DNA from 3 places in the Maridesulfovibrio spiralis genome. Region 1 is predicted to be linked to each of the others. Evidence: predicted binding sites of a transcription regulator. Region 1 holds the regulator's gene; each other region holds the start of a gene.
What was found. Region 1 encodes sigma-54, which starts transcription at its own class of promoters, with help from an activator protein. Its sites were predicted from a motif close to CTGGCACGGNNNNTGCTT; they were not measured.

Region 1 (9,698 bases):
GAGACCTTCTTGCCGCCTGGAGTGTGAATTATGTCTGCTAAACAGCGCGCTGAAAAAATTAAGCTGCTTATTCTTGACGTTGACGGTGTTCTCACTGACGGCGGTCTTTATTATGATCATGAAGGTAACGTAACTAAGCGTTTTAACGTACAGGACGGTCTCGGCATCAAGTTTGCCCAACAGGCAGGGATTGATCTGGCGGTAATTACCGGATTGAATCATGGTGCCGTTGAAAAAAGGGTGACTGAACTGGGAATTACGGATTATTATCCCGGACAGCGTGAAAAGCTTCCTTTTTATGAGAAGCTGCTCAAAGATAAGGGTCTTAAAGACGAAGAAGTCGCTTACATGGGTGATGACTGGATTGATGTCCCTGTTATGCTGCGCGTGGGGTTGCCCATGGCCGTAAGAAATGCCCAGCCTGAAATCTTCGGCATTTCAAAATGGATCTCCAGCCGTAAGGGCGGGAGAGGTGCTGTGCGTGAAGCAATTTCATTTATTCTTGATGCGCAGGGCAAGTTGGACGCAATCTGGAAAGAGTGGGCAGGTTAGATGGGCCGTATCGGCTTGGTTTTATCTTTGATTCTTGCCTTGTTTCTGGGGCTTGCTTCCGGAACTCTGCTTAGTAAAAAGTACGGAGTTTTTCCGCACATGGCCCGTGGCGTTGTAAGAAGTCCGCTGGTGGCCGATGAGAACCAGTCTGATATTTCTGCTGAGGAAATTGAACTGATTCAGGGGACTGGTGGTGACATTGAATGGATTTTGCGGGCAGGAAGCGCTGATTACGATCAGGAAGAAGGTCTGGTAAAGGCCGACAAACCCCGGGTCACATATTACCTTGGCCGGGATCGTAAAGAAGTTTTTGTTAGCGCCTTACATGGCGAAGTCAGCCAGAAGGGCAAGGGATTAAAGCTCTGGGACAATGTAAAAGGTAATTATGGCGATATGGGGCTTATTGCTGATCGTCTCGATTTTAAACCCAAGGAGAACTTACTTTTCCTTGAAGGGAATGTGAAAGTTCAGAGTCCGGCAGTTTATATTACTTCCAACCGGGTCAAGGTCGACCTTGTAACCCGTGAAATAATGATTGAAGATGGAATGGAAGCCCTAATTTCACCGGACATGGTGGTAATGCCTCAATAGAAGCGAGCATTCATTTGATAAATATATTTGGAAATAGTTCATTTTTGCGCGGCAGGTCTGTACCAGTATTTTTTTCTTCTGCTGTTTTTATTGTGTTGTTTGTTCTGGCCTTTCTTACGGCCAGCTCCAGCGTACATGCTTATGATAAATCTCAACTGAAGATTGCAAGGACTATCGCCAACGTCCGTTCAGAGCCTTCTCTCAAGGCGAATGTTGTCTGGATTCTTTCCCCGGCGGAAAGCTTTCTTGTCGGCCCGGAGAAAGATGGCTGGCTCCATATCTATCCGGCTTCCGATGAAAAGGATGTTAAGCCGGTCGGATATGTTTCCCGTAAAGTGGTCATCCCCGCTGCTGCGGATAGCCCGCTCGCGGATTGGGGGGATATCCGCTATGTTGGAAAGGACATGAAATACCATCTGGAACGCACTGTAAAGTCTTCTACAGGTGGAATGCTCAAGTCCGGAGACAAGATCAAAGTAGGTTTCCTCAGGAATGGCTGGTATGCCTTTTTCAAGCCGGATGCAAAGGTCGTTTCCGAGGCTGATGCTCTTGGCTATGTCAAGCAATCTGAAGTTGATATGGTCAATGACGATGCACGTATTCGGTATGCGGTGCGTCGGATCAATGTAATTGAAAAGCCTGTGGCTACTTCCAGAGCCGTGGGTGTGCTTAGCCCCGGACATCGTGCTCAGGTTAATAAAGTGAAGGGTGGAATGTATGCCCTTTACCGTATTGATACCATTGTTAAAAATGATACTCCGGTCTGGGGTTATGCTTGGGGGCCTTTCCTTGCTCCTTATCCTGCAAATCTTGAAAAGACTCAGATGGCTGGAATTGATGCCCGTAAAGCAGAGATCAAGGCTGAAAAGAATGAAAAGATTAAGGAAGAGCTGAAGCGTGGCAATGAACTTGCCGCCATGGAAAAGGCAATGGATGAAATGCTGATCGCTCCGGTCGAGACTAAAACTCTCTATGCGACAGCAGTTCTGAATGTCCGTTCCGAGCCTGATGTTAAAGCCCTTATTGTAAATAAGCTGGAAAAAGGACAGCCGGTCGTCGTTGGTCAACTCGAAGGAAAGTGGTATCCTGTTTTCAAGGCTGATCAGAATAAAGAAGCCAAGCTCATCGGTTATGTGTATGGCACTTATCTTTCAGCTGATGCCCCGGTCGTTGAGAAAGAGAAACCGCGCAAGAAGCGTGTCCCCGGCGGCCCGGATGAAGTTCCCATTAAGATTACTTCTACCAAAATGACATTCAGCGAAAACCGCAACCAGATTACTTTTTCAGGTAATGTAAAGGTTATACGTCTGGATGTAACTCTCACTTCTGACACCCTGACTGCCTATTTACGCCCAGACGGCGATTCTCTTTCCGATACTCAGGACAAGATTAAGAAAATCGTTGCCGGCGGTAATGTTAAGGTGGTGATGAAAAAGCGCAAAGGTCAGTGCGATAAGCTGACTTATGTGGTTGGTGATTCCATCATATACATGAAAGGTAATGCTGAATTGCTGGATGGCCCCAACAATATTCAGGGCGATGAAATCAAATTTTACATTAAAGATAACCGTGCTGAGGTTGTCGGCGGCAAGAAGCCTATCGAGGCTATTTTCTATACCCCGAAAAATGTGTCGCAGTAGGAAAAATTATGTCTTCGATTATCGCCAAGAAATTGGTCAAGAACTACGGACCTAAAGAGGTTGTCCGCGGAATCGGGCTTACTGTGCGCGAGGGAGAGGTTGTAGGGTTGCTGGGTCCGAACGGAGCCGGTAAAACAACCACTTTTTATATGCTGGTGGGAGTGGTTAAGCCTACTTCCGGGGATGTCTATTTCAATAAGAAACAGATAACCCGTCTGCCTCTGCATGAGCGGGCTCGTATGGGGCTCAGCTATCTGCCGCAGGAAAGCTCCATTTTCAAAAAGTTGTCTGTACGTAAAAATCTTGAAATCATCATTGAGCATACCGGTCTTTCCGGTAAGGATATTCCCAAGAGAGCGGATGAACTTCTGGACCAACTGGGCATCCTGCGTCTTGCCGACCAGAAGGCTATGTACCTTTCAGGTGGTGAACGACGCCGTTTGGAAATTGCCCGTGCCATGATTAACAATCCCAAGTTCATTTTGCTTGATGAGCCGTTTGCAGGGATTGACCCCATTGCGGTTATTGATATTCAGGACATTATTTCTTCGTTGAAGGATATGGGGCTGGGTATTCTTATTTCCGACCACAATGTGCGCGAGACCCTTTCCATCTGCGACAGGGCATATCTTGTGTACGAAGGCCGGGTAATACTTAATGGTTCACCGGAAAGTATTGTTAAAAATACCAAGGCGCGCAGGCTTTATTTGGGGGACAGTTTTAGTCTTTAGCAGTCTGTGCATTAAGCATTAAATATTCAGGCCGGGATTTATTCAGTAATCCCGGCCTTTATTGTGTAAAGTTTAATTAAATTTGTCATTGTTGATTTACAGTCTGCCAGAACATTGGTACACTTTTTTCATATACATTTTCTGTATATAAAAAATCCATAAATTTCAGATGATTCAGAGGTCTTTGTTGCATCTTGAAAATGGATGTGGCATAGTTGAATCAAGGTTGAGGGAACCTAGAAAGTGTTTTTTCTGTTCTCGGCTGATAACTGATTGAAATAAATTGAATTAGATATAAATAGAAGGTGGCCTGATAATATGGGGTTGGAACTTAGACAACAATTAAAGCTTACTCAGCAGCTGGTGATGACTCCTCAGTTGCAGCAGGCTATCAAGTTGTTGCAGCTTTCCCGCTTGGAACTGGTGGATTCCGTTCATCAGGAGCTGATGGAAAATCCTATCCTTGAAGAAGCTGAAGCGCAGGAAAGGACTGATGCTGCTGATGCTGATGCAGGTACCGCTACTGCAGAGGAAGCACAAATTTCCAAGGAAGCGGAGTGGGAAAATTATCTCGGTGAATTTTCCAGTACGTCAAAGCAGTCCGCTTCCCGTGAATCCGAGTCTTATGAAGAGGGTACTTCGTTTGAAGCCCGTTTGACCAAGACAACCTCGCTCGAAGGGCATTTGCATTGGCAGATGAGTCTTTCCGATTTTACTGAGGCAGAAATCACCATAGGTGAGTGTCTTATCGGTAATTTAAGTTCCGGAGGTTTTTTACGGATTGACTTGGAAGAAGTTTGTGAAACGTGCTATGCTGAAATCGAAGATGTAGAAAGTGTGCTCTACCGCATCCAGCGGTTCGACCCTGTAGGGGTAGGAGCAAGAACGCCGCAGGAATGTCTACTGATTCAGCTTGAGGCTTTAAAGCTCGACGATGATCCGATTCTGGTCTCGTTGGTACGTGATCATTTGGATGACCTTGAAAAAAAGCGTTACAAACCGCTTGCAAGGAAATTCAAGCTTAGCATGGAGGATTTGAAGAGTTATCTGGACTTGATGCAGACACTTGATCCTCTTCCGGGAGCAAGTTTTTCAGGTGGAGACTCTTTCTATGTCAGCCCGGATGCTTATGTTTATGAATATGACGGAGATTTTGTCATAGTTCTAAACGAAGACGGTCTTCCCAAACTGCAGATGAATGCATTTTATGTGGAGACATTGGCATCCACAAAAGGGGATGACAAAGAATACTTTCAAGACAAGATGCGCTCCGCTCAATGGCTGATGAAGAGCCTGTATCAGCGGCAGCGTACCTTATATAAAGTTCTTGAATCCATAGTGAGATTCCAGCGCGATTTTTTCGCCGAAGGTGTCACCAAGCTTAAGCCGCTTATTCTTAAGGAGGTGGCGGAAGACATCGAAATGCATGAATCCACTGTGAGCCGAATTACAACGAATAAGTATGTATCGACTCCGCATGGAATCTATGAGCTAAAGTTCTTTTTTAATAGTGCTCTCGGTCTGGACGACGGATCTCAGGTCGGTTCCGAATCCGTCAAGGCGACGATCAAGAAATTGATCGGTGAAGAAGACGGAAAGAAGCCCCTCAGTGACGAGAAGATCGCTGAGATTCTCAAAGAGAAGCTGGAAGTCAATATCGCCAGAAGGACCGTAGCCAAGTATAGAACTGCAATGGGGATACTCTCCTCCTCGAAAAGGAAAAAGGTCTTCTAATGTAGTTCGGAGAAATCAACGCATATTCACCCCTTACTAAGGAGGCTCTTTATGAACGTAGCATTTACTTTTAAGAACTTCGACGCATCCGAACATCTTAAGGAATATGCAAACAGCCGTTTCTCCAAGTTGGCAAAGTACGTCAGCAATCCTGACAATACTGATATGCAGGTGAATTTGTCAGTTGATAAGTTCAGACACGTTGCGGAAGTTGTTTTTACTTCCGACCATCTGCATGTCTCAGCTTACGAAGTGTCCGAGGACATGTATTCTACCGTGGATATGGTTCTGGATAAGCTTGAAGCCCAGCTTCGTCGCGCAAATGAAAAGATGAGAAGCCACAGGCGTAAGGAGTCTGCTCCTGCGCGAATGGATATTCTCAGTTACGGTGAGGAAGAGTACCGGGAACCAGTGATTGTGGAGTCTGACTCCTTCGTTCCCAAGCCCATGAGTATTGATGAAGCAGCAGAGCAGTTGCAGACCCTTGACCATGAATTCCTCGTATTCCGCAACGCGGACAACGAAGCCATAAATGTAATATACCGCCGCAACAATGGCGATTTCGGTTTAATTGACCCGGGATACTAACTAATGAACATAACTGACAATCTGGCGAAGGATCTTGTTATATATGAACTGAACGCCTCTGATAAGGGCGAAGTTCTGAAAGAAATGGTTTCCACCCTGAAAGACGCAGGTCTTGATGTAGACGTGGAAAATGCCCTGAAGGTCCTTAATGATCGTGAGAAACTTGGAACAACAGGAATAGGGGATGGCATTGCCATCCCCCATGGAAAACTGGAATGTCTTGAAGATATAGTTGTTGTCGTTGGTCGCTCCAGTGAGGGCGTAGACTTTGAATCTTTGGATATGCAGCCCTGTAAAATATTCTTTATGGTACTGGCCCCCGAGCAGGGGGCCGGTGCTCATTTGAAGGTGCTGGCCCAGATTTCGCGGCAACTCAAGGATGAGCCGTTCCGGCAGGCTTTTATCGATACTGCGGACAAGGATGAATTACTTCGCCTTCTCGGTATCGCATAAGATTAAAGTTGTTTAAAAGATATAAATAATTAGATTAGCAATGAACCTAGGTCATTGCTAATTTTATTTGTGGGCTAGAGTTAAAGGAGGGCTTCAAGGTGGTTACGGATGACTCTTTTCCTGTGATTGTTGTTACCGGTCTTTCCGGCGCCGGGAAATCCACAGTGCTAAAGGTGTTTGAGGATCTACGCTTTTTCTGCGTCGACGGTCTGCCTGCAGGGATGCTTTCCCGTCTGGTAGATTTGTTCAACACCCGAGACAATGCATACCGTGGGCTGGTGCTGGGGATGGACCTGCGACAGCTGGAGTTCAGCTCCGACTGGGAAAGCACTCGTGAAGAATTGACCCGCAAAGGCTACACGCCCAGCATTCTTTTCCTTGAAGCGCGTCTTCCAGAGCTGGTGCGCCGCTATGCAACCACCCGACGTCTGCATCCTCTTGAGTCCAGAGATATTGGATTGGAACAGGCTTTGGAACGGGAAAAGGAGATTCTCGGTGAAGTCCGGCAGCAGGCTGATCTCGTTATTGATACCACCACCTATTCTATTCATGATCTTCGCCGCAGGATTCAGGAAAAGTGGGCTGAGTTAAGTGAAAAGACGAGAGGTCTCCGAGTCCATGTGATGTCTTTTGGCTTTAAGCACGATGTTCCTACTGCTGCGGACATGGTTATGGATCTCCGCTTCCTGCCTAACCCGTACTTTGAAGAGGAACTTCGTCCTCTCTCTGGTCAGGATAAAGCTATTTCAGATTATGTTCTCGGTACGGAACCGGGTTCAATTTTTATTGAGAAATATCTCGATTTCCTTCAATATGTGCTTCCGCTTTACGAAGCGGAAGGAAGATACAGGCTGACTATTGCTGTTGGATGTACCGGTGGAAGACACCGTTCCGTTGCCACCGCTGAAAGGGTATTTGCAACTCTTAAGGATAATGGTTATTCTGTTTCTCTTGAACATAAACATATTCATTTGAAATAGTTAATATATTTGAATTTATTAGGAAGATTGATGGGCATAGAATCAAGTAAAAACGGTATAGTTCTCGTTACCCATGGTAACTTCGGGCAGGCGCTGATTGAAGCGGGTGAATTAATTGTTGGTCCGCAGGAGGGAGTTCTCTCCTTAAGCGTGGATGTTTCGCAGGGCATTGATGCCGCTGTGGAATCGCTTAAAGGTCATATCTCCGAAGTTAAGAATGGAAACGGAGTCCTGATTCTTACCGACATGTTCGGCGGAACACCTACCAATCTTAGTCTTTCCCTTCTTCAGGGAGATGATATTGAGGTTGTCACCGGAGTGAGCCTGCCCATGCTTCTCAAGGCATTTCAGATGCGCAATGAATCCTTGCAGAAAATGGCTGGGGAAGTCAGCAAGGCTGCGGCTAAAGGGATTGTAATTGCAGGTGAAATGCTGCGAAAACGAACTACGAAAGGGTAGCCATGATGTGGGTGAGAATTGATAACCGTCTTGTTCATGGGCAGATCATTGAAACTTGGCTACCGTACACCCACGCAAAGAATATCATCGTGGCTAACGATGCTGTAGCCGGGGATGATTTGCAACAGCAGATTATGTCGTTGGCTATTCCGCAGTCGGTTAGCTGTGCTTTCTGTCTTGTCGAAGAATTGAACGATAAGATTATTGCACTTGCTAATGGAAACGGCAGCACGATCATTCTTTTTTCATCATGCGCCGATGTTCGTCGGGCACTTGATTCCGGGTTCAGGTTTAATTCCGTGAATATCGGTAATATTCATTACGGTCCCGGTAAGAAGCAAATTTCCCCCAGTGTGGCTCTTAGCTCGGATGATGAGTCCTGTCTTCATTATTTTAAAGGGCAGGGCATAGAACTTGATTTTCGCTGTGTCCCCAATGATCCTGTTCAGGTGAGGTTCTCATGAGTCTGTTCCAAGGATTAGCTCTGTCGTTTCCAGTATGGGTGGCGGTGATTGGTTTTTTTTTGCGATTTTTTCGCTTTTCCGCTTCACGATAAATCCCGGCCTTCTTGAGCGTCCTCTTGTCGTAGGTGCTCTCTGGGGTGCTGTCACGGGTGATGTTGCCACAAGTTTAAAAATTGCGGTATTCTTTGAGTTGTTCTGGCTGGATAATATCCCGGCAGGAACCTACATTCCCCCACATATTCTTGCTCCAACATTTGCCGCCCTGGCATTAACTACTTCCTTTGCCTTTACTGATCCACGGCAAGTCATGGTCGTTTTATTGGCCTGTCTGCCGCTGGCCCGGTTCGGTTCTTGGCTGGATTATTCGTTAAGGCAATGGCATAATCGTGGACACAACAAGCTAATCGGCTGGGCACGCAAGGGAAAAGCAGGTAATCAGCTCCCGCAAAAGCTTGTTTTTCAATCTATTTTAAGAACTTTTGTCACTTCTTGGCTTTTTTTCTGGACAAGTACCATAATCCTTCATTATATCCTTTGTATATTTTTTCACAAATGGGGACCTCTGGTCGCCGGAGTGGATATGAAATGGTCTTTTTTATGGATAGCCGCTAGTCTTGGAGGTCTTTTAGCACTGAGGCTGCGCAAAGCTTACGCCACTTTTGTCTTCGGAGTGGTCTTATTCGGCTTTATTATCCTTGCCGGGATCATGTAGCCCTTGGCAGAGAAAAAAGATTGTGATAGAAGACACAAGCTCTATTAAGCTACCATATTTCTTAGGAGGAAATTATTATGGCTATTATCGCAGTAGGACACAAGAATCCCGATACCGATACCATTGCATCCGCAATCGCAATTGCAGACCTGTGGTCTAAAGCAAAAGAAGAAACCAAAGCTGTTGCACAGGGCGAACTCGCTCCTGAGACCGCTTTTGTTCTCGAAAAATTCGGTTGCGCTGCTCCCGAAATCATGACCGACGCTACTGATCAGAAAGTTATCCTCGTTGACCACTCTGACCTCGCTCAGTCCATGGACAACCTTGATAAAGGTGAAGTAGTTGCAGTAGTTGACCACCACAAACTCGGTGATGTTACTACTCCCAACCCCCTCGAAATGTGGGTATGGCCTGTTGGTTGCACCGGTACCGTTATCAATGCAATGTACAAGTTCTACAATGTAGAAATCCCCAAAAACATTGCTGGTGTACTTCTCTGTGCAATCCTGTCTGACACCGTTATGTTCAAGTCCGTAACCTGCACCGAAGCTGATAAAGAAGCTGTTGCAGAACTGTCTAAGATCGCTGGTGTTGAAGATGTTATGGCTCTCGGAATGGAAATGTTCAACGTTAAGTCCGCAGTAGCTGGCGCTTCCATGAACGAACTCATCTTCCGTGACTACAAAGATTTCGATATGTCCGGCAACAAAGTTGGTATTGGCCAGCTCGAAGTTGTTGACCTGACCGTTTTCGACGAAATCAAAGATGACCTCTACGCTGAACTTGAAAAAGTT
Region 2 (9,698 bases), 1.7 Mb from region 1:
CCATGTGAGGTACAAACTTCCGGCCCCGAGAAGAATCAAGGCCAGCAAGGCCAGTGCAAGAGGCAGTTTATGTGATTTTTTTGAGCTTAGTTCCATTAAGTGTGTCGATTAAGGATTAAGAAGGGAGCTGATCGCGCGTGGCGAGTCCAGTCCCAATGCCCCTGCAATTTCCTTTATGGGGGTGTTTTTGTCAACAACCACGCCCTTTTCCCGCAGGATGCCTAGGGCTGTGTTCAGGTCCAGATTATATTCGGCACAGTACTTTTCAAGGCTCATGCGTCCTATCCCTGAACCGGATTGCCCGGAGTGTTGTTTTAAGTCACTGCCGGGTTGATTCATGACCGGGTTCTGCTGCGGCTGGTCTTTGAGGATTAATTCATGCAGCTCTTTGGGGGTAAGTCCGGCCTTGCTGGCAATGGACTTGATTGTCTCTTTGGTAGATTCAAGTTCAAAGCCAGCTTTTTTTATGGATGCAGCGGCTTTCTCAACATCAAGCCCGGTGCGTTTGCAGAAAATTGCCAGCGGGCTGAGTTCGGCGTGTCCGTATGGAGGAGTCCCATATTTGGCTTCCCCTTGAGCCTGGAAGTATTGGCAGAACTCCAGAACCTGTTTCATGGGCGGAAGTCCGGCGAGGGTTCCGAAGGTAACAAAAAGTGTAAGCAGCAGGCTGACGAAAAATGCAGGGGATGTGAAATTTGCTTCTCCGGCCTTTTTTTTCAAGTAGGCGAGAATCAGTTTCCAGTTCAGCCAGATGTGCAGGATGGAAATGACAAGGAAAAGTACACCCAGACAGATGTGCATGTCGCCCCATTGTTCTTTGCTGAGGCCCAACATGGTCCAATCCGCCCAGTAGGCTACCCTGCCTTGGGGAACTACATATAAAACGATGCTGGTGATAATCAGTGCGATGAAAGAGAAAAAGCTGGTTAGGGAAGTAATTTTTCTGAACATATTAAGCTCCTGTTGTTTTTCTCTGATCTGAATAGCTTAAATGTGGTCGCGCTTGGAAGTGTTTTAATAAAAAAAGGAGGACCGGTTAGTCCTCCTTTTTTGCCCGTTTTCCTGTAATTATGTGTAGATGAACGTTATTTAAGGTTTTTAGGAACTCTGGCCGGGACATCCACCCGCAGGACAGTTGCCCCTCTGGTAGTTTCCGCAGCCTCTGCCGCCCTTACCGTATCCCTGCCCCATGGGGGGGAAGGTCAGGCCGGTCTCTTTTTCAATTTCATCAGCCATCTTTTTATGTTCTGCGTAGAGCTTATCCCTTACTTGGGAAAGCTCCTGCACCAGAGCATGGATGGTTTCTTTGTCGGCTTTGCCGGAATCCACCAGTGCTTTAAGTTCAGTGTGTTTTGCCCACTGTTCACTTTTCAAGGTCTGGAAAGTAGATTCGTATTTTTTGATGATATCCTGAACCTGATTTTGTTTTTCAGGTGTCAGCTGCTCATATGCAGCCCAGTTACCGTTGTGGTAACCAGTGTTCCGGTAACCGTTCCGTGCCATTGCGACAGATGAAACTGCCAGAACCAGCACGACGATCAAGGGAACAAGAGCTTTTCTGTTCATATGATCTCCTGATGCGGTTAAAAGTTGTTGCCCTCTCGAATTCTCATAAAGCATGAGCTGTGCCAAAGTCTTAAAATCAATAAAGTCAATGGTTTGCTTTTGGCGGTGCGTGGTCTGTTGGTTGTGAAGTGCAAAAGTGATGTGCATTAATTTGCACAAGAGTGCATGCGTACGTGCAGTTCATAAGCAATGTGTGCAGAGAGGAAGTGATGGCGGATGGATGAAAGGTTCTTGTTGCTGGAAATAAAAAAGGAGGCCCGGGGATGGGGCCTCCTCTTGACAGGGGGAAGGAGTGAACCTGTCTGATCTACGCAGGATGATGAGATATATGTAATTAAGGGTGAGGGGGGCTGGTTAGGAGTTCCAGCATCCTCGGTCGTTATTGTGGTGTCTGCGGCCATTGCGGGGACCGTCGTCGAAGTCACGGCCTCCGAAGCCGAATCCACATCCGCGCATTGGCATTGCAATTCCTGTTGCTGTTTCGATTTCATCATTGACCTGCTTACGGAGACCAAAGCGTTTTGTTCTAAGGTCGGTCATTTCCTTAACCAGCTTGGTGATGGTTTTTTGGTCTGCTTTGCCGGAGTCCACCAGTGCGTTCAGTTCGGTGCGCTTGGCCCACATCTGTGTTCTGATGTTCTGGAATTCATCCTGATGTTTTTCGAAAATGGCTTTTACTTCCTGTTGCTTTTCCGGGGTCAGCTGCTCGAATATCTGGCGGGGTCCGTTCTGGTATCCGTTCTGGTCTCCTCGGTTGTTGCCGCCACGGGCCATTGCTGTTCCGGCCATAGTCATGACCATTACTGCTACGATGGGAATTACGATTTTCTTTTTCATTATTGCTCTCCTTGGGATTAGTCGAATAAACTATTGCTAACTCGTTAATCCCTCTAAAGCATCAGCCGTGCCAAAGTTTCTAAACTCCTAAACTGTTTGAATTATAGGTTTGTTTTCTACCAAATAGGTCTGAAAAGGAGAATGCAAATAGCTGCGCAAGGATGCACAACTTGTGCAAAAATAATGTTAAAATGCACAATAGAAACTTAATGTTTCTAAATATTTCTGCCATCTTCCAGATAGATTGTGTCCTTGGCCATGCTGGCATGGATGCGGTCATGGGTGACCATGGCAATGGTCAGTCCGTCGCGGTTAAGCTGCTGCAGAATTTCCATGATTTCATTGCCGGTATTCTTGTCCAGACTTCCGCATGGTTCATCCGCAAATAGAATGGAAGGCGATTTCACCAACGCCCGGGCAATGGCGACCCGCTGCTGCTCCCCACCTGAAAGCTGCCCCGGCAGACGGTCCTGCTTACCTTGCAAACCAACCCGCTCGAGACAATACAATCCCCGCTGCAAAAGCTCCTTGCTTACAGGAGCTACGCGGTCTAGAAACGGCAGGAGCGCATTCTCATGGGCTGTCAAATAGGGCAGCAGGTGATGCGACTGGAAGATGATGGAAAATTCTTCCTTCCTGAGCCTGTCGGTTTCTGTGCCTGATATTGATGTGATCTCGCGGTCCTTGAAATATACTTCACCCTGTTCCGGGCGCAGCAGGCTGGAGATGACGCTGAGCAGGGTCGATTTGCCGGACCCGGAGCGGCCCACGATTGAGGTGAAGCCCCCCTCTGGAATGTTGATGGATACGTCCTCCAGTACGGTTACCGCTGCGGAGCCTTCGCCATAGCTGTGAGTGATTGATTCGGTTCTAAGCATGATAAGTCCTTATAGTGAAACAAGGGTTCGTGAGGGATCAACGCGGGTGGCACGCAGGGAAGGAATAGTCGCCGAAAGGAATGCCAGTCCGGCAACAGCCAGAAAAGTCAGTCCGAAAGCCTGCGGATCAAATACTATCTCAGCTTCGCCCATGTTCAATCGCTGCAATATTTCTGTGCTGGCAAAAAAGCCGCCAGTGTATCCCAGTATTCCGGAGATGCAGCCCATGAGCAGAGCTTCAAGGCAGAATATGGAGAACACAGAGCTGGTGGAGAATCCCAGTGAACGCATAAGGCCGATCTCTGTTTTACGTTCGTTAACCGCCGAGAAAATGGACAGTCCGATCATGAAGCAGGCAGTGAGCAGGATAACGCCGCTGACCGTCCAGGCCATCTGGTTCACAAAGCCGATGGCCGACATGCGTTGCTTAACCACATGCTGTAATGCTTTAACTTCAGCACCGGGAACTGCTCCCGAAATCTGCTGCACTATTTCATCAATGGGACATCCGGCGCAGAGGGCTGCAACTTCGATAAAATGTACGGCTCCGGGACGTCCTACACTGTTACGCAGCAGGTCGATATCCATGAAAATTACGTTGTCATCCTCAGTTCCTGTAGGGTCGAGGATTCCGGCTATTAGCAGATTGTTTCCTTCAATTTCAAGGGTGTCTCCGGGCTGAAAACCAAGTTTGGCGGCGGCATTGAATCCGATGATAATTTCATTCTGCTTTTCCGGAAAACGTCCCAGCGGATACCAGTGGGTTTTGATACTCAACTCGTCAGCCATGCTGACTCCGACGACTGCCACTTGCTGGTCTTTAACTTTCGAGATTGCGGCAAATTTAGGTGCAACTGCGCTGAGCCTTTCCTTCAGTTCAATACCGCGCACGGCCCTAAGTACCGGTGCTCCGTCAAGTTCATGGGAACCGTAGGCCACATTGCCGAGGTCCAGTCCTCCATAACTTACGGACAAAGACTCAGTCTTTGGGGTTATCAGTATGTTGGCCCCGAATTTACTCATTTTCTCTTCAAGACTGTTACCCACAACTGTTGAAAGCAGCTGGATGGAGACCACCGACATAACTCCGATGGTGAAAACCGCGCAGAGCAGAATGGTGCGCAGGGGTCTGCGACCAAGGTTGCGCAGAGGAATGGTAAATAGATTCATTCGCAAAGCTCCTTAGAAGTAGATGGCCCCGGAGCGGACCGCATCAAGGGAAATTATGAGATTCTCGCCTTCAGTCCGCCTTTGCAGCGGTGAAGGATTGCAGCCGCCCTTAACTACATTGATACGTGTGGAATGGAAGCGCATGCCGCAATTATTGCAGACCATGAAATCACCCTGCTGTGAGTATCCTTTTTTGGATTTGTAGCAGACATCACAGGCATCGAATGCGGCTCTGATTATTCCATCCTTGCTGCGGACAACGAAGAAACGGATTTCTTTACCGTCCAGATCTATTGCATAGTAATGAGCTTTACCGTCGCTAACTTCGTTGAGAGGAATGGTCAGGTCTTTGTCCCCCACCTCCATCCCGGCTACGCTGTTCACCGGCAGCAGTAAAAGCCCCAAAAGTAAAATCAATTTTTTCATGAAAACTCTCCTTTGAAAAATTCTATACCGTAAAGGTATGCAATTGATGTGCAAAGAGAGTTATTTCAGGTGGAAGGGAGTCTACAAGAAAGATATCAGTCTTAAATCAGGATGCTTGTGCAAATCTTTTGCACATAAGTGCAAGAGGCGTTAAGCGTCTTCCATCCACTGGAACATCCCGCAGCTTTTGCAGTCAGCACAGCCGTTGGGCGGACAGACGGGCGTCTTTTGCGCTTTCTGAAAACGCTGCCATTCGCGCCAGAGGTAGGATTTTTTAACTCCGGTATCGATAAAATCCCAAGGCAGGGTGCTGTCTTTATCCAGCGGTTGGTCGATGAAACGTTGGTGATCACCTTTGCAGAACTTTGATGCCTTTTTCCAGCCACCGTTCTCGGCGGCATAGGTTATAAACTCCGCCAGCGATTCATCGCCACGGGAAAGCATTCCCTGCAATCGGGCTTGAAAGGGATTATCCCCGGAAAAGGCCATCCCTTTGAACTTTTTGGTTAGTCCTTTGACTTTGGAAAGGATAGCTTTGAGATCTTTTTCGGAAGGCATGGGCGCCCATTGAAGCGGAGTCCATGGTTTTGGTACTAGGCAGCTTGCACCGAAAGTGATGCGCATGAATTGTTTTTTCTTTTTGCCCTGACCGCGTTTGCGGGCCTCATCCATTTTTTCGAGCATGAGGGCAAGTTCGTCGTAATCTTCGTCGGTCTCACCGGGCCAACCCACGATTACGTATACGCGTAAATGATTGACTCCTTTCGCGGCGCAAAGTTCCACGGCGCGCAGGAAGTCCTCTTCTTCGAGATTTTTGCTGGCAGCATCGCGCAACCGTTTACTGGCTCCTTCAAGGGCAAGGGTTACGGTGCGTACCCCTGAAGCGCGCAGGATATCGAGAAGTTCTTCTGTCAGTCCGTCGGCACGAACGGATGACAGGGAAAATTTGGTTTTACGTTTCTTAAGCCACTCAATGTAGGGAATCAGATCCGGCCAGTCAGTGAGGGCAGTACCCACCAGTCCCACCTTAGGCGGGTCGGCTAGTTCCACTATTTTTTTGAGCTGGTCAATGGATGCGTGGCGTGGCGGTCGATAGATATATCCGGCAGCGCAAAACCGGCAGCCGTATGGGCAACCGCGGTTGACTTCCACCAGGAACATATCTTTGAAAACCGCTTCCGGGCTGATAAAACATGAGTATGCCGGATCACTCAAAAGAGGGACTCCGTGACCTTCGTCAATAGGTCCGGGAGGCAGCACAGCCCTGCGCACCTGTCCCTTGGTCATGCCGGGAACGTAAACCCCATCCCGGTCTTTGATCAGCTCCAGAAATTCTCTCTTATTTCCCCCGTTGTAGATGTGCTGTTTCAGTTCAAGGCAAATGTCCTTTAAGCCCATTTCCGCTTCGCCCACCCAGAAGAAATCAAAGAATGGGGCGATGGGGGCGGGATTAATGAACGCTACAGGACCTCCTCCCATGACCAGCGGGAAGTCCGGGCGTTCCGCTGCAAGCGGCGGAACGCCCGAATCTTTCAGCATCCTGACCAGATGGAGGTACTCCTCCTCAAAGTTGATGCTGAAACCGATCAGGGGAAACTCGGACAGTTTTTTATCACTGTCCATGGAAACAGACGGTTTACCCGGTTCGCCAAGGAAGAACCTCTCCACTGCCAACTCCGCATCCGGGGCAAGCAGGCGGTATACAGCCTGCCAACCTAAGGTTGAGAGTGCAGACCCCTTTCGCCCTGGGAAGACAAGTGCCGTGGGCAGACGGCCTCCTGTTTCTTCGGGCGAGGGTTCTTCCTTACCGTAATAGAAGAATTCTTCAGTCACGGGCATGGATTATTTCCGGTGCGGACTGTCAGGTCCGTACTGTTTCCGTTTTATATTCATTGCAAGCAGTTGTTAGTCAGCCTGCTTGCGGATGAAGGTCGGTACTTCGAAGTCGTCGTCATCATGGAAGATGAATTCTTCTCCACCGGAGTTAGCTGCCTGTTTGGGCTTGAGCTGAACAGGTTCGGCGGTTCCTGCCGCTTCAGCGGGCTTACTCGCAGTGTGGCGCAGGTAAGCTGGGATGGAGCGGTCTTCTTCTGCGTGGGCGCTGCCCATTTGGCGTACGTTGGTGGTTTCCTCTTTCTTTGGGGCCATGCCTCTGGGAGTGAGGTTAGGGCGCTGGGGCTGACCGAAAGACGGCTGCTCAACAGGTGTGGGCACTGCCGCCTCAACTGCACTGTCGATTCCGGTAGCGATAACGGTAATGCGCATTTCGTCGCCGACTTCTGCGTCGAAAACAGTACCGAAGAATATCTGTGCTTCTTCATGCGCTTCTTCATAAATAATGTTTGCTGCTTCACTGACTTCGTCGATGGTCATGTCAGGGGAGCAGGTGATGTTGATGAGTACGCCTTTAGCGCCTTCAATGGAAACATCTTCGAGCAGCGGGCTGGTGATAGCCTTCATGGCTGCTTCACGAGCTCTGTTTTCACCCCGTGCGATACCGGTACCCATGAGGGCAAGACCGGAGCTGGACATAACAGCCTGTACGTCAGCGAAGTCAAGGTTGATCAGACCGTGAACGGTGATCAGGTCGGCAATACCCTTGACGCCGTAGTAAAGGACTTCGTCAGCCTTTTTCAGCATTTCGGAGAAAGCTGCTTTTTTAGCGGCAAGCTGGAGCAGACGGTCGTTGGGAATGGTGATGATGGAGTCAACCACCTTCTTGAGTTCCTCTATGCCTTTTTCTGCCTGCAGGAGTCTGCGCTTACCTTCAAAATAGAAAGGTTTGGTTACAACGGCAACGGTCAGTGCGCCTGCTTCCTTGGCTACTTCAGCGATAACGGGAGCAGCACCTGTTCCGGTTCCGCCGCCCATACCGGCGGTAACAAAAACCATGTCGCAGTCGCTGACCAGTTCACGGATCTGATCAACTGATTCGAGAGCAGCGTTTTTACCCACATCGGGGTTTGCACCGGCACCGAGGCCCTTGGTCAATTTGTCGCCAAGCTGTATTTTATATTCAGCAAGAGATTTGTTGATGTCCTGTGCATCGGTGTTGGCCACAATAAAGCGCACGCCGGAAAGCGCGGACTGGATCATATTGTTGATAGCGTTACCGCCACCGCCACCACAACCGATAACCTTGATGCGGGCCTGACCGTCATTTTCGATTTCCATGTAATCCATCATCATTTTTCATTTCCCCTGTTAAACTTTTGCTGAGAATTTTCCGGTGATCGGGGTCCGGAATACCTTCATCTTTGTTGTTTACTCATTGTTGCAAGATTCCGCCTTACCTTCAAAACCCGGCGGCGAAGCCCTGATAGGGATTCTTAAGGGGCATAGCTCCTTAAGCCGCCGGAGGCGAAATCAATTAATTCTTAAAGCGCGAAGCGCCTCATAAAATTAAGCGATATCAGTAAACCATTTACGCATCCTGCCCAGAATGCGGTTGAAAACATTTTCGTCGCGGATTCTAAAGACCTGCTCGGAGCCGCCTTCTTTTTCCGCACCGTACATAAGCAGTCCCACTGCTGTTGCGTATTTGGGACTGCTAACAACATCTTTGAGGCCGCCCATGCCTGCGGGATAGCCGATACGAACAGGCAGGTCGAATATCTGTTCTGCCAGTTCCTGCATGCCGTCCACGAGGGAGGTTCCGCCTGTGAGTACAACGCCTGCGGCGATCATGTTCTTGTAGCCGCTGCGGACCAGTTCCTGGTCTACGAGGGAAAGGATTTCCTCGCAGCGCGGTTCGCAGATTTCAGCCAGAACACGCTTGGACATTTTGCGGTGGTCGCGGCCGCCGACAGATGGCACGTCGATGGTTTCATCGGTGGTGACCAGATCGGTGAGCGCGGTTCCGTATTTGACCTTGATCTGCTCTGCGGAACCCATAGGAGTGCGCAGGCCGAAGGCTATGTCGTTGGTAAGGTTGTTACCGCCAAGTGCGATAACGGATGTATGTTTGATCGAATCGTTGGCAAAGATGGCAAGGTCGGTTGTACCGCCTCCGATGTCGACTATGGCGACACCGATTTCGCGTTCTTCTTCGGAAAGAACAGCCTTGCTGGAGGCCAGTGATTCGAGAACTATATCAGAAACATCCAGACCTGAACGATGACAGGAGCGGATTATATTCTGGGCGGAGGTTACTGCCCCGGTAACGATGTGAACCTTAACTTCGAGGCGTACACCGGCCATACCCAGCGGATCGGCAATGCCTCGCTGATCGTCGACAATGTATTCCTGCGGCAAGGTGTGGATCACTTCCCTGTCCAGCGGAATGGCAACGGCCTTGGCCGCATCGATAACCCGGTCAACATCTTTCTGGGTCACCTCGCCGCCTTTGACAGCGATAACTCCGTGGCTGTTGAAACCTTTAATATGGCTGCCCGCGATGCCCGCGTATACGGAGCGGATTTCGCAACCAGCCATGAGTTCAGCCTCTTCAAGAGCCTTCTTGATGGACTGCACTGTCTGCTCGATGTTGACCACCACGCCTTTGCGCAAACCGGTGGAGGGGGCAGTGCCGATACCGACAATGTCGACTCCGTCCACGGTGGATTCACCCACAACAGCGCAGATCTTGGTGGTGCCGACATCAAGGCCGACGATCAGATCAGACTTGGACATAACTTTTTCTCCTCATCATCCTTTGTAGATTCGGGGGTGTTGCCAACCTGCGGCAATCATTTCCCGGAACTGCGTTTTTCAACCCAGACCCTGTTTTTCCCGGTTGAAATGACTGCCACATCCCTGAACTCTCCCCTGTTTTTGAGGTCCTTCCAAACAGTGTTCAGGTGTGAAAGTTGTTCTTGCCAG
Region 3 (9,698 bases), 1.9 Mb from region 1:
CGGTCCCTCGCTTCCCCTTTCAGATATGGGCAAATTGAGAGACTGGTAAACTTATACAGAACAGATCAGCCCCTGCGACAGATTATCCAGTTGCGGCAGAAACGGTGCACTGCTGACCTCGTAGTCCGCAAAATCAATATAGGCCGGTTCCGCTTTCGGATTCAGGCCGATCTCTACTCCCTGCCCGTCAAAAACCATCCGCATGGGCACAATTTCCTCCTCACTTTCCGAACACAGGGATTCACGGCTCTCAGGCGCAAAGAGGAATTTACGGCCTGAATAATGACGGGCACGGACCATGCTCAATGTTGTGCTCAGCCCTGCGACCTGCCCTTGGTTATCAAATACCAGCGAATTCAAATCTCCGTTAATGCCTACGGCATCGGAATCAAAAGCGTTAATCATGCCGATACGCGTTGGCACCGGAATCGGTTCTGCCGGCTCAAGGGAGCGGATACGTCCGCTGGGGCTGAAACTTATGCCCACGCGGGTTTTGATGGGACCTACCGGGGTTTGCACGGTCAGTTCCTCCCCCGGCCAGAGTGTCATGGAGCGCAAGCCTCCGTCCTCAAAAAAACAAAGGCTGATCACCTTGGCGTTAAGCGGCCCCGCCGGGGTATCGATTGTCAGCAGATCTGCCAATCTGCCTTCATCCTCCTGACTCCAATAGCCGGAGAGCTTACCATTCAGCGGGAAAACCCGTTTCAGCTTACCGGACTCGTAGAATGTTACCATCTCAGCCTCGATGATTCCCAGCGGCGTGAAGATGGGAGTGCGATCTTCAAGGGGCAATGACTTCACTGTGCCGTTGGCGTAAGTCTGCACAGGCTGCAATGTCTTGCGGCGCAGGTCATCGGTGGAATGCTGGGCCACCAGCTCCCCGGCCTCGGTTGAATAAATTCGTCTTAAGGTGTTCATGAGTAGACCTCCCCGTCATTGAGTTTGATAAATTCACTACGGGTCAGGGGCCGTTCAAGACGCAGGGAAAGCTGACGCACAGCCTCGGTGAGAGTCGAGAGATTATCCGTACCGCAATCAATGCCGTATTCATCAAGGGCACTGCGCACTGCCGCGCGTCCACTCTTACCGCCTACTGCCAGTTTACGGGATGTGCCCACGGAATCGGGATCGTAAGGCTCGAAAAGCTCCGGTGATTTGCTCAGTGCATGGGTATGCAGCCCGGACTCACAGGCAAAGATATCAGTGCCGACCACGGCCTTTGTGCGCGGGATAGCAACCTTGGCGGCAGATGCGACCAGCATGCAGCTTTCCTTGAGCACTGCGGTTGAGTAACGGGCATTGCCTTCACGCAGGGCCAAGCGGGCCACAAGTTCCTCGGTGGCGGCAATGCCTGAACGCTCACCAATACCGACCACCGAACAATCCGCGTAGTCTGCCCCGGCTTCAAGGGCGGTGAAAGAGTTCGCCGTAGCCATGCCGAAATCATCATGGCAGTGCACGGCAATATCGATGTTGAGCTTGCCTCTAAATTTCCTGACCAGCTTTTCCATGGCAAGGGGAGTCAATTGCCCCAGAGAATCCGCCAGACGGACCCTTGATGCTCCGCAGACCTCGGCATGCAGGGCCATTGAAAGGGCGAAATCTCCATCTGCACGGGAAATGTCCTCAAGTCCCACGGAAATATATTCAAAACCGCATCCGGATGCTGTGCGCACGGCAGAAGCCAGTTTACGCAATATGGCCTGACGGTCTGAATCCAGTCTTTTTTCAATATGCAGGTCCGAAACCGGGACCCCGATATTAATGCGTTTCAATCCCAGACCTGCCGCAATCTCAATGTCTTTTTCCCGGCAGGGGGACCAGACACTAAGGGCGGTAGAGCTGCCGATTTTAAGGGCATGCTCGGCAAACAGGGGCAGGTCTTCCTGTCCGACCCAACCCAGCTCGATCTCATCCACTCCCATAGCTATGAGTGAGGATGCGATGCGCTTGCGGGTTTCCAGATTGAAATATGCCCCGAACAACTGTGCGCCTTCACGCAGGGTGGTATCGATCAACATAGTAATGCTCCAATAGATTAAAATTAACTAAAACCCATAAAGCATTTTTGATGCCAAAGAACACGACCTTTCTATCTACCTTAATTTATATAACATACCCTCCTACGCCACACACCACACACTACATTCAAAAATGTAGGTTCCTACAATTTTGTACATTGTTTTAGTAGCAATCTACAATTTTCGCAGGTCTTTATCTTTCTTAATCTCTCGCATTTAAATCTTTTATTTCCAGACCTTACCCAACAAAAACGCACTTGGCACGGGGATTGCCATTAGAGAGTCAGCAACAACGAAATTAAATCCAAACCACATGGAGGAGAAAAAATGAGAAAGGTAGCAATCTACGGAAAAGGCGGAATCGGGAAATCAACCACCACCCAGAATACTGTAGCCGGACTGGCAACAATGGGCCGTAAAGTAATGGTCGTCGGCTGTGACCCCAAAGCAGACTCCACCCGTCTGCTGCTGGGCGGGCTGGCCCAGAAATCCGTTCTCGATACCCTTCGTGAAGAAGGTGAAGATGTAGAGCTTGAGGATATCCGCAAACCCGGTTTCGGTGATTCCTGGTGTGTTGAATCCGGCGGCCCGGAACCCGGCGTCGGTTGTGCAGGACGCGGGATCATCACTTCCATCAACATGCTCGAAAACCTCGGCGCATATGAAGAATCCGAAGGCCTTGATTACGCCTTCTACGACGTTCTCGGTGACGTTGTTTGCGGTGGATTCGCAATGCCTATCCGTGACGGTAAGGCAGAAGAAATCTACATTGTCTGTTCCGGCGAAATGATGGCCATGTATGCGGCCAATAACATCTGCAAAGGTATCATGAAATACGCTGAATCCGGCGGAGTTCGCCTCGGCGGCCTTATCTGCAACTCCCGTAACGTTGATAACGAAAAAGAGATGATCGAAGAGCTGGCCAAGAAACTCGGAACCCAGATGATCTACTTCGTCCCCCGCGACAACGACGTACAGCGCGCGGAAATCAACCGTAAAACAGTAATCGAATGGGACGATTCCGTACCGCAGGCATCTGCATACATGGGTCTTGCCGAAGCCATCGACAAAAACGAAATGTTCGTCGTGCCCACCCCGCTTGAAATCGAAGAACTGGAACAGCTGCTCCTCGATTACGGCCTGATGGAAGCATAGAAGCTTAATTTACCCCAATTAATAAAGCATCTCGGCGAAGCCGTAATAAACAGTTTTGGGATTCTTAAACCCTTTTCCCACAAATCCGCAGGAAGGGGCGCAATAAAAGGGTTTAAGGCCCCCGGCAGGGTCGCCGAAGGCATTCTTCATCTAAAGCGCGCAGCGCATCAAATACCCACAGCAGAGCAAGGAGATAAATATCATGATCATGGTGAGAGCAATTGTAAGACCGGAAAAAGCGGACGACGTACTGGCCGCACTCATGGACAACGGCTACCCCGCAGTAACCAAATATTCCGTTGCAGGACGCGGTAAACAGCGCGGAATCAAGATCGGCGAAGTCACCTATGACGAGATCCCCAAGACCATGCTCATGAGCGTAGTCAAAGCCGACGACAAGGACTTTGTAATCAACACCATCATGGACGCAGCCCGTTCCGGCGCAAAAGGCGCATTCGGTGACGGTAAGATTTTCGTAACCGACGTAGAAGACGTCTACACCATCAGCTCCGGCATAAACGAAGCGGCTCCGGTTGAGGAGGCATAGCATGAAAGAAGTCATCGCAGTTGTGCGGATGAACATGATGAACCGCACCAAGGAAGCCCTCACCGAAGCTGGCATAGACGCCTTCTTCGCCCACGAGGCACAGGGCCGCGGAAAGGGTTTCGTAAACACCGCAGTGCTTGAAGGAGCGGAAGAAGGCTACGAAGAAGCCGCCGCAGTCCTCGGTGAAAAAGGAAAGCTCTACCCGAAACGAATCCTAACCGCAGTGGTCCCCGAAGAATCCGTGGACGCAGTGGTAGCAGAGATAATCAAGGTCAACAAAACCGGAAAGCCCGGTGACGGCAAGATATTCGTCTGCCCCATGGGCGATGCGGTCAGGGTCAGAACCGGAGAAACAGGCGCGAAGTCCATCGCCTAACCACTCAAGGAGATATGAGATGAGTAAAACTAAAGTGGTGCAGTGGGACCCGGCGGACATCAAGGAAGAACTTCTGAAGAAGTATCCGCCCAAAGTAGCCCGCAAGCGCGCCAAACAGATCATGATCAATGAAGCGACTGAAAGCGAAGCACCGCCTGAAATCGTCGCCAACGTAAGAACCATTCCCGGCATCATCACCATGCGCGGCTGCACATATGCAGGCTGTAAGGGCGTTATCATGGGCCCCACCCGCGACATAGTGAACATCACCCACGGCCCCATCGGCTGCGGATTCTATTCCTGGCTGACCCGCCGCAACCAGACCTCTGCCGGTCCGGACGGTGAGAACTACATGCCCTACTGCTTCTCAACAGACATGCAGGATCAGGACATCATCTTCGGCGGTGAAAAGAAGCTGGAAGCCGCCATTCAGGAAGCTTACGACCTCTTCCATCCCAAGGGCATCTGTATCTTTTCGACCTGCCCGGTCGGCCTGATCGGTGACGACGTGCATGCCGTTGCCAGAAAAATGAAAGCCAAGCTCGGCGACTGCAACGTATTCGCCTTCTCCTGTGAAGGATACAAGGGAGTTTCCCAGTCCGCCGGTCACCATATCGCCAACAACCAGGTTTTTACCCACCTCGTGGGCGAGAACAAGGAACCGCGCAAAGAAGAATACAAAATCAACCTGCTCGGTGAATACAACATCGGCGGTGACGGTTTCGAGATTGACCGCGTACTCAAAAAATGCGGCATCACCAACATCGCAACCTTCTCCGGCAACTCCACCTACGATCAGTTTGCATCGGCCCAGCATGCCGACCTCAGCTGTGTCATGTGTCACCGTTCCATCAACTACGTGGCAGACATGCTGGAAACCAAATACGGCATCCCGTGGATCAAGGTGAACTTCATCGGTGCGGAAGCGACCGCCAAGTCCCTGCGCAAGATCGGCGAATACTTCGGCGACAAAAAGCTCATCGCCAAAATCGAAGAAGTCATCGCCGAGGAAATGCCCGAAGTCGAAGCAATTGCCAAAGACGTGCGTTCCCGCACCGAAGGCAAGACCGCAATGCTCTTCGTCGGCGGCTCCCGTGCGCACCACTATCAGGAACTGTTCAATGAGATGGGCATGAAGACCCTTTCCGCAGGTTACGAGTTCGGTCACCGCGATGACTACGAAGGCCGCCGCGTAATCCCGGACATCAAAGTGGACGCGGACTCCCGTAACATTGAAGAGATCGAGGTCGAAGCAGATCCAGAACTCTACCGTCCGCGCAAAACCGAGGCGGAAATCAAAGCCCTCGAAGATGCCGGTTACGACTTCAAGCATTACGACGGCCTGAACCCGGACATGGATAAAGGCACCATCATTATTGACGACCTGAACCAGTACGAAGCTGAAAAACTGGTGGAACTCCTCAAGCCTGACCTTTTCTGCGCGGGCATCAAGGAAAAATTCTCCATCCAGAAACTGGGTGTACCCATGAAACAGCTGCACAGCTACGATTCCGGCGGTCCCTACGCAGGTTTCAAGGGCGCAGTCAATTTCTACAAAGAAATCGACCGTCTCGTCGGCAGCAAGGTCTGGAGCTACATGAAGGCCCCCTGGCAGGAAAACCCCGAGCTAACAGCAACTTTCGTTTGGGAATAGCCAGAGCGCCACAAAACAGCGATCTGCTTCGTTGCTGCGATAAAGCCAGAAACTCACATACGCTTCAGTATGCTTCGTTCCTGCCTTTATCTTGCGCCGCACATCTCAACATTGTGTGACGCTCTGGACGAAGGAGAGAAGGAGAAAAAAATGTTACTCAGACACACCCCCACAGAAATAAAAGAACGCAAGTCACTGGTCGTTAACCCGGCTAAAACCTGTCAGCCCATCGGTGCAATGTACGCCGCGCTGGGCGTCAAAGGCTGCCTGCCCCATTCTCACGGTTCTCAGGGTTGCTGCGCCTACCACAGGTCCATGCTGACCAGACACTATAAAGAACCCGTTTCCGCTGCTACCAGTTCCTTCACCGAAGGCGCATCGGTCTTCGGCGGACAGGCCAACCTTATTCAGGCCATCAATAACATCTTCACGGTCTACGAACCGGAAGTGATCGCCGTACACACAACCTGTCTTTCAGAAACCATCGGTGACGACCTGAACCAGATCATCACCAAGGCTACCAAGGAAGGCAAAATCCCCGAAGGCAAGACCGTATTCGGCGCGCCGACCCCCAGCTACGTGGGTTCGCACGTTACCGGTTTCTCCAACATGGTCAAAGCCATGGCCCAGTTGGCCGAACCGACCTCAGAGAAGAACGGCAAAGTCAACATCATCCCCGGCTGGGTGGAACCCTGCGACATGGAAGAGATCAAACGTATCTGCTCCATGATCGGCGTGGACATCACCATGTTCCCGGATACCTCCGGTGTCCTGAACGGACCGCTCAGCGGCGAATACAAGATGTTCCCCGACGGGGGCGTAACCATCAAGGAACTGCGTGAAGCGGGACAGGCCACCGGAACCATCGCTCTTGGTGAATGGTGTTCCGCAGACGGCGCACGCTGGCTTGACTCCAAGCACAAAGTTCCCTGTACCGTTTTGGACATGCCCTTCGGCCTGCAGGCAACCGACCGTTTCATCGACGTACTGCGCACCGTAGCCGGAGTATCCATCCCCGATACCATCTCCTACGAACGCGGACAGCTGGTGGATATGATCTCTGACATGCATCAGTACTTCTACGGCAAGAAAGTCGCCATTTACGGTGATCCCGACCAGCTCATTTCCATGGTGGAATTCCTCCGTTCCATCGATATGTGCCCGGTCTACGTAGTTACCGGAACTCCCGGCAAGAAGTTCGAAAAACGGATCAAGGAACTCACCGCCGACATGCCTTACGAATGCAAGGTCAAAGCAAAAGGCGACATGTTCCTCATGCACCAGTGGATTAAAAACGAATCCGTCGACCTGCTCATGGGTAACTCCTACGGCAAATACATTGCCCGCGACGAAGATATTCCGTTCCTGCGCTGGGGCTTCCCCATCACTGACCGTCAGGGACACCAGTACTTCCCAACCGTGGGTTACAAAGGCGGTCTGCGCCTGCTCGAAAAAATCCTCGGACTGCTCATGGATCGCATTGACCGTGACACCCCCGAAGAAACTTTCGAACTCGTACTTTAATAACAGTAGGCCTCCGGCGGCCCTGCCGGGGGCCTCAAACCCTTTTTGAAAAAAGGGTTTGAGAATCCCAAAAACTCTGATCATGGCTTCGCCACCGTAAACTCACAAGCCATCCTTTGAATAATTAATTTCATGGAGCACCACATGACCACTTCAACTTCACATCCCTGCTTTGGCCCTTCAGCCCGCGCATCTGTAACCCGTGTTCATCTCCCGGTTGCTCCGAAAACTTTTTGCAGGACCAATTTCGCCCCCATGGTCAAGCAGCCCGCAGCCATTATGCCTGACGATGCTCTTACCATGCTTGATGAGCTGATCGACTCCGGGAAGAAAATCAAGGTTGTCGGTATCACCGGCCCCGGCGATCCACTGGCTAATTTTGAAGCCACCTACAAAACTTTAAAACTGGTGAAAGAAAAATACCCGACCATGTCCCTTTGCCTGACCACACTGGGTATCGGCGGCGAGAAGTATGCTGAAGAACTGGCAGAACTTAAAATTTCCCACGTCACCTTTTTGGTGGACGCGGCGGACTCGGCAACTGCCGAGAAAATCTACGCATGGATTCGCCCGTCCACCAAAAACATCCCCCTGCCTGACGCCTGCAAGCTGCTCATGAAAGAACAGGCCGCAGCAATCAAGGCCTTCAAGGAAGCGGGAGTGACCGTGAAGGTCAACACCACCATCTATCCTGAAAACGTGGACCAGATTGAAAACATCGCCCGCGCAGTGAAAATGCTCGGCGCGGACATCATGGGATTGATTCCTTTCATCCCCGAAACCGACAGCGAATTTCCCGCAGTGAGTGACGAACAGATCGCAGAAGTAAGAGCACTCGCCGCAGAACATATTGAACTCATGGAGCCGTGGCCCGTATGCGGGGCGACCGTTAAGCTGGAGCGACCGACATCAAGTTCCCTGCCTAAACCGAGCGTTAACCGTCCCAATGTAGCGGTAGCAAGTTCCGGTGGAATGGATATCGACCTGCATCTGGGCCACGCCCGAAAAATTCTTATTTACGGCCCGCGCGAAGACGGTCTGGCTTGTCTGCTGGAAGCAAGAGAGGCCCCGGAACCGGGCGGCGGTGCAGACCGCTGGGAAAAACTGGCTGAAACTTTGAGCGACTGTTTTGTTCTGCTCTGCGCCGCAGCCGGGGAAACCCCGAAAAAAGTACTCGCCGCAAACGGGATCAGAACCGTGATCTCCGATGAAAACGTGGAAGGCACAGTGGATGTGCTCTACGGCGGCGGAAAAAAAGGCAAGTGCAAGAAATAAAGCACACCGGACCAAGCTAAGCGGCGAAGCCAAACTAAAAGGTTTTGGGATTCTTGCATTAGCCCTTAGGCGAGAAGCTTTGCTTCGAGTCTTAGGGATAACGACAGTGAAACAAACCCTTTTGCAAAAGGGTTTAAGCCGCCGGAGGCAAATCTTTCAATAAAAAGCGCAACGCGCATCAAATAGGAGAAAATTATGGCTACCCCTGAAAGAATGATCATCTGTTGTCAGAGTTTCCGCGCTGCGGGCGAACCCAAAGGCATATGCCACAAACAGACCGACGGTTTCCTGCAATACATCGAAGAAGAAATCATCGACCGCGGCATCGACGCACTGGTGGTAGCCACCAGCTGTCTGAAGCAGTGCGACAACGGCCCCATCCTCGTGGTCCAGCCGGAAAACTGGTGGTTCAAGGGTGTGGATTCCGAAGAGAAAATCGACGAAATCCTCGACGGTCTGGAAGACGGCGAACCCTGCGCAGATTACCTGCTCGACTAATCAAGACATCAATATTTCAAGATTCACGCTTCTGGATTTTGGAAAAACCATAGAGGGAGCACATGCCGGCCACAATTCATATACGTAACGCCAACTCTGCTGATCTGGTTCCCATGACCGATCTGCTGAATTCGCTCTTCTCCATAGAGAAGGACTTCTCAGCAGATGGGAACAGACAGATGCAGGGTTTAAGAATGCTGCTAGGCAATCCCCGGGCATGCATTCTGGTGGCGGAAGATATGGGTGAAGGCGTGGGTGAAGTGGTCGGCATGTGCACCGGTCAGATTGTAATCTCAACCGCTGAAGGCGGCCCGTCCATCCTCGTGGAAGATGTGGTTGTCCGCAGCGACCGGCAGGGGGAGGGAATCGGCACCATGCTTATGGAAGCCGTGATCCAATTCGCAGAAGAACAAAGAGCAACAAGACTGCAATTACTTGCAGACTGCGACAACACCCCGGCCTTGAAATTCTACAATAAAATCGGTTGGAGCAAGACCAGCCTGATTTGCCTTCGCAAGACGAACGCATAGCAACGGAGCATATCATGAACGAATATACAATTTTAGAAGAACGAAAAGACCAGATCCACCGCACGGGCGAGGGAGCACTGGACATGGCATGCAACCGGGAATCTCTCGCCGGAGCAGT

Region 2: ACNI29_RS03950 (periplasmic heavy metal sensor) is a predicted target of sigma-54. The motif match lies at 1,615-1,632, and genes of this name have one in related genera.
Region 3: ACNI29_RS04810 (LeuA family protein) is a predicted target of sigma-54. The motif match lies at 2,061-2,078, and genes of this name have one in related genera.

The regions. Positions count from the first base shown of each region.
Region 1 covers NZ_CP182344.1:3,611,212-3,620,909, forward strand. Annotated here, with positions in the region: gene kdsA (3-deoxy-8-phosphooctulonate synthase) at 1-41, shown strand, start outside; gene ACNI29_RS16145 (KdsC family phosphatase) at 31-552, shown strand; gene lptC (LPS export ABC transporter periplasmic protein LptC) at 553-1,143, shown strand; gene ACNI29_RS16155 (LptA/OstA family protein) at 1,158-2,783, shown strand; gene lptB (LPS export ABC transporter ATP-binding protein) at 2,792-3,514, shown strand; gene rpoN (RNA polymerase factor sigma-54) at 3,833-5,248, shown strand; gene hpf (ribosome hibernation-promoting factor, HPF/YfiA family) at 5,300-5,836, shown strand; gene ACNI29_RS16175 (PTS sugar transporter subunit IIA) at 5,840-6,289, shown strand; gene rapZ (RNase adapter RapZ) at 6,388-7,269, shown strand; gene ACNI29_RS16185 (PTS sugar transporter subunit IIA) at 7,300-7,728, shown strand; gene ACNI29_RS16190 (PTS sugar transporter subunit IIB) at 7,731-8,192, shown strand; gene ACNI29_RS16195 (PTS sugar transporter subunit IIC) at 8,227-8,904, shown strand; gene ACNI29_RS16200 (manganese-dependent inorganic pyrophosphatase) at 8,982-9,698, shown strand, end outside.
Region 2 covers NZ_CP182344.1:870,170-879,867, reverse strand. Annotated here, with positions in the region: gene ACNI29_RS03960 (two-component system sensor histidine kinase NtrB) at 1-96, opposite strand, end outside; gene ACNI29_RS03955 (DUF4405 domain-containing protein) at 109-951, opposite strand; gene ACNI29_RS03950 (periplasmic heavy metal sensor) at 1,099-1,566, opposite strand; gene ACNI29_RS03945 (Spy/CpxP family protein refolding chaperone) at 1,921-2,403, opposite strand; gene ACNI29_RS03940 (ABC transporter ATP-binding protein) at 2,619-3,281, opposite strand; gene ACNI29_RS03935 (ABC transporter permease) at 3,291-4,451, opposite strand; gene ACNI29_RS03930 (DUF2318 domain-containing protein) at 4,464-4,877, opposite strand; gene ACNI29_RS03925 (radical SAM protein) at 5,028-6,716, opposite strand; gene ftsZ (cell division protein FtsZ) at 6,783-8,060, opposite strand; gene ftsA (cell division protein FtsA) at 8,280-9,509, opposite strand; gene ACNI29_RS03910 (cell division protein FtsQ/DivIB) at 9,566-9,698, opposite strand, start outside.
Region 3 covers NZ_CP182344.1:1,067,029-1,076,726, forward strand. Annotated here, with positions in the region: gene ACNI29_RS04800 (AMP-binding enzyme) at 1-49, shown strand, start outside; gene ACNI29_RS04805 (hypothetical protein) at 52-918, opposite strand; gene ACNI29_RS04810 (LeuA family protein) at 915-2,021, opposite strand; gene nifH (nitrogenase iron protein) at 2,349-3,176, shown strand; gene ACNI29_RS04820 (P-II family nitrogen regulator) at 3,376-3,723, shown strand; gene ACNI29_RS04825 (P-II family nitrogen regulator) at 3,725-4,099, shown strand; gene nifD (nitrogenase molybdenum-iron protein alpha chain) at 4,119-5,753, shown strand; gene nifK (nitrogenase molybdenum-iron protein subunit beta) at 5,904-7,277, shown strand; gene ACNI29_RS04840 (NifB/NifX family molybdenum-iron cluster-binding protein) at 7,422-8,552, shown strand; gene ACNI29_RS04845 ((2Fe-2S) ferredoxin domain-containing protein) at 8,748-9,050, shown strand; gene ACNI29_RS04850 (GNAT family N-acetyltransferase) at 9,113-9,580, shown strand; gene nifE (nitrogenase iron-molybdenum cofactor biosynthesis protein NifE) at 9,595-9,698, shown strand, end outside.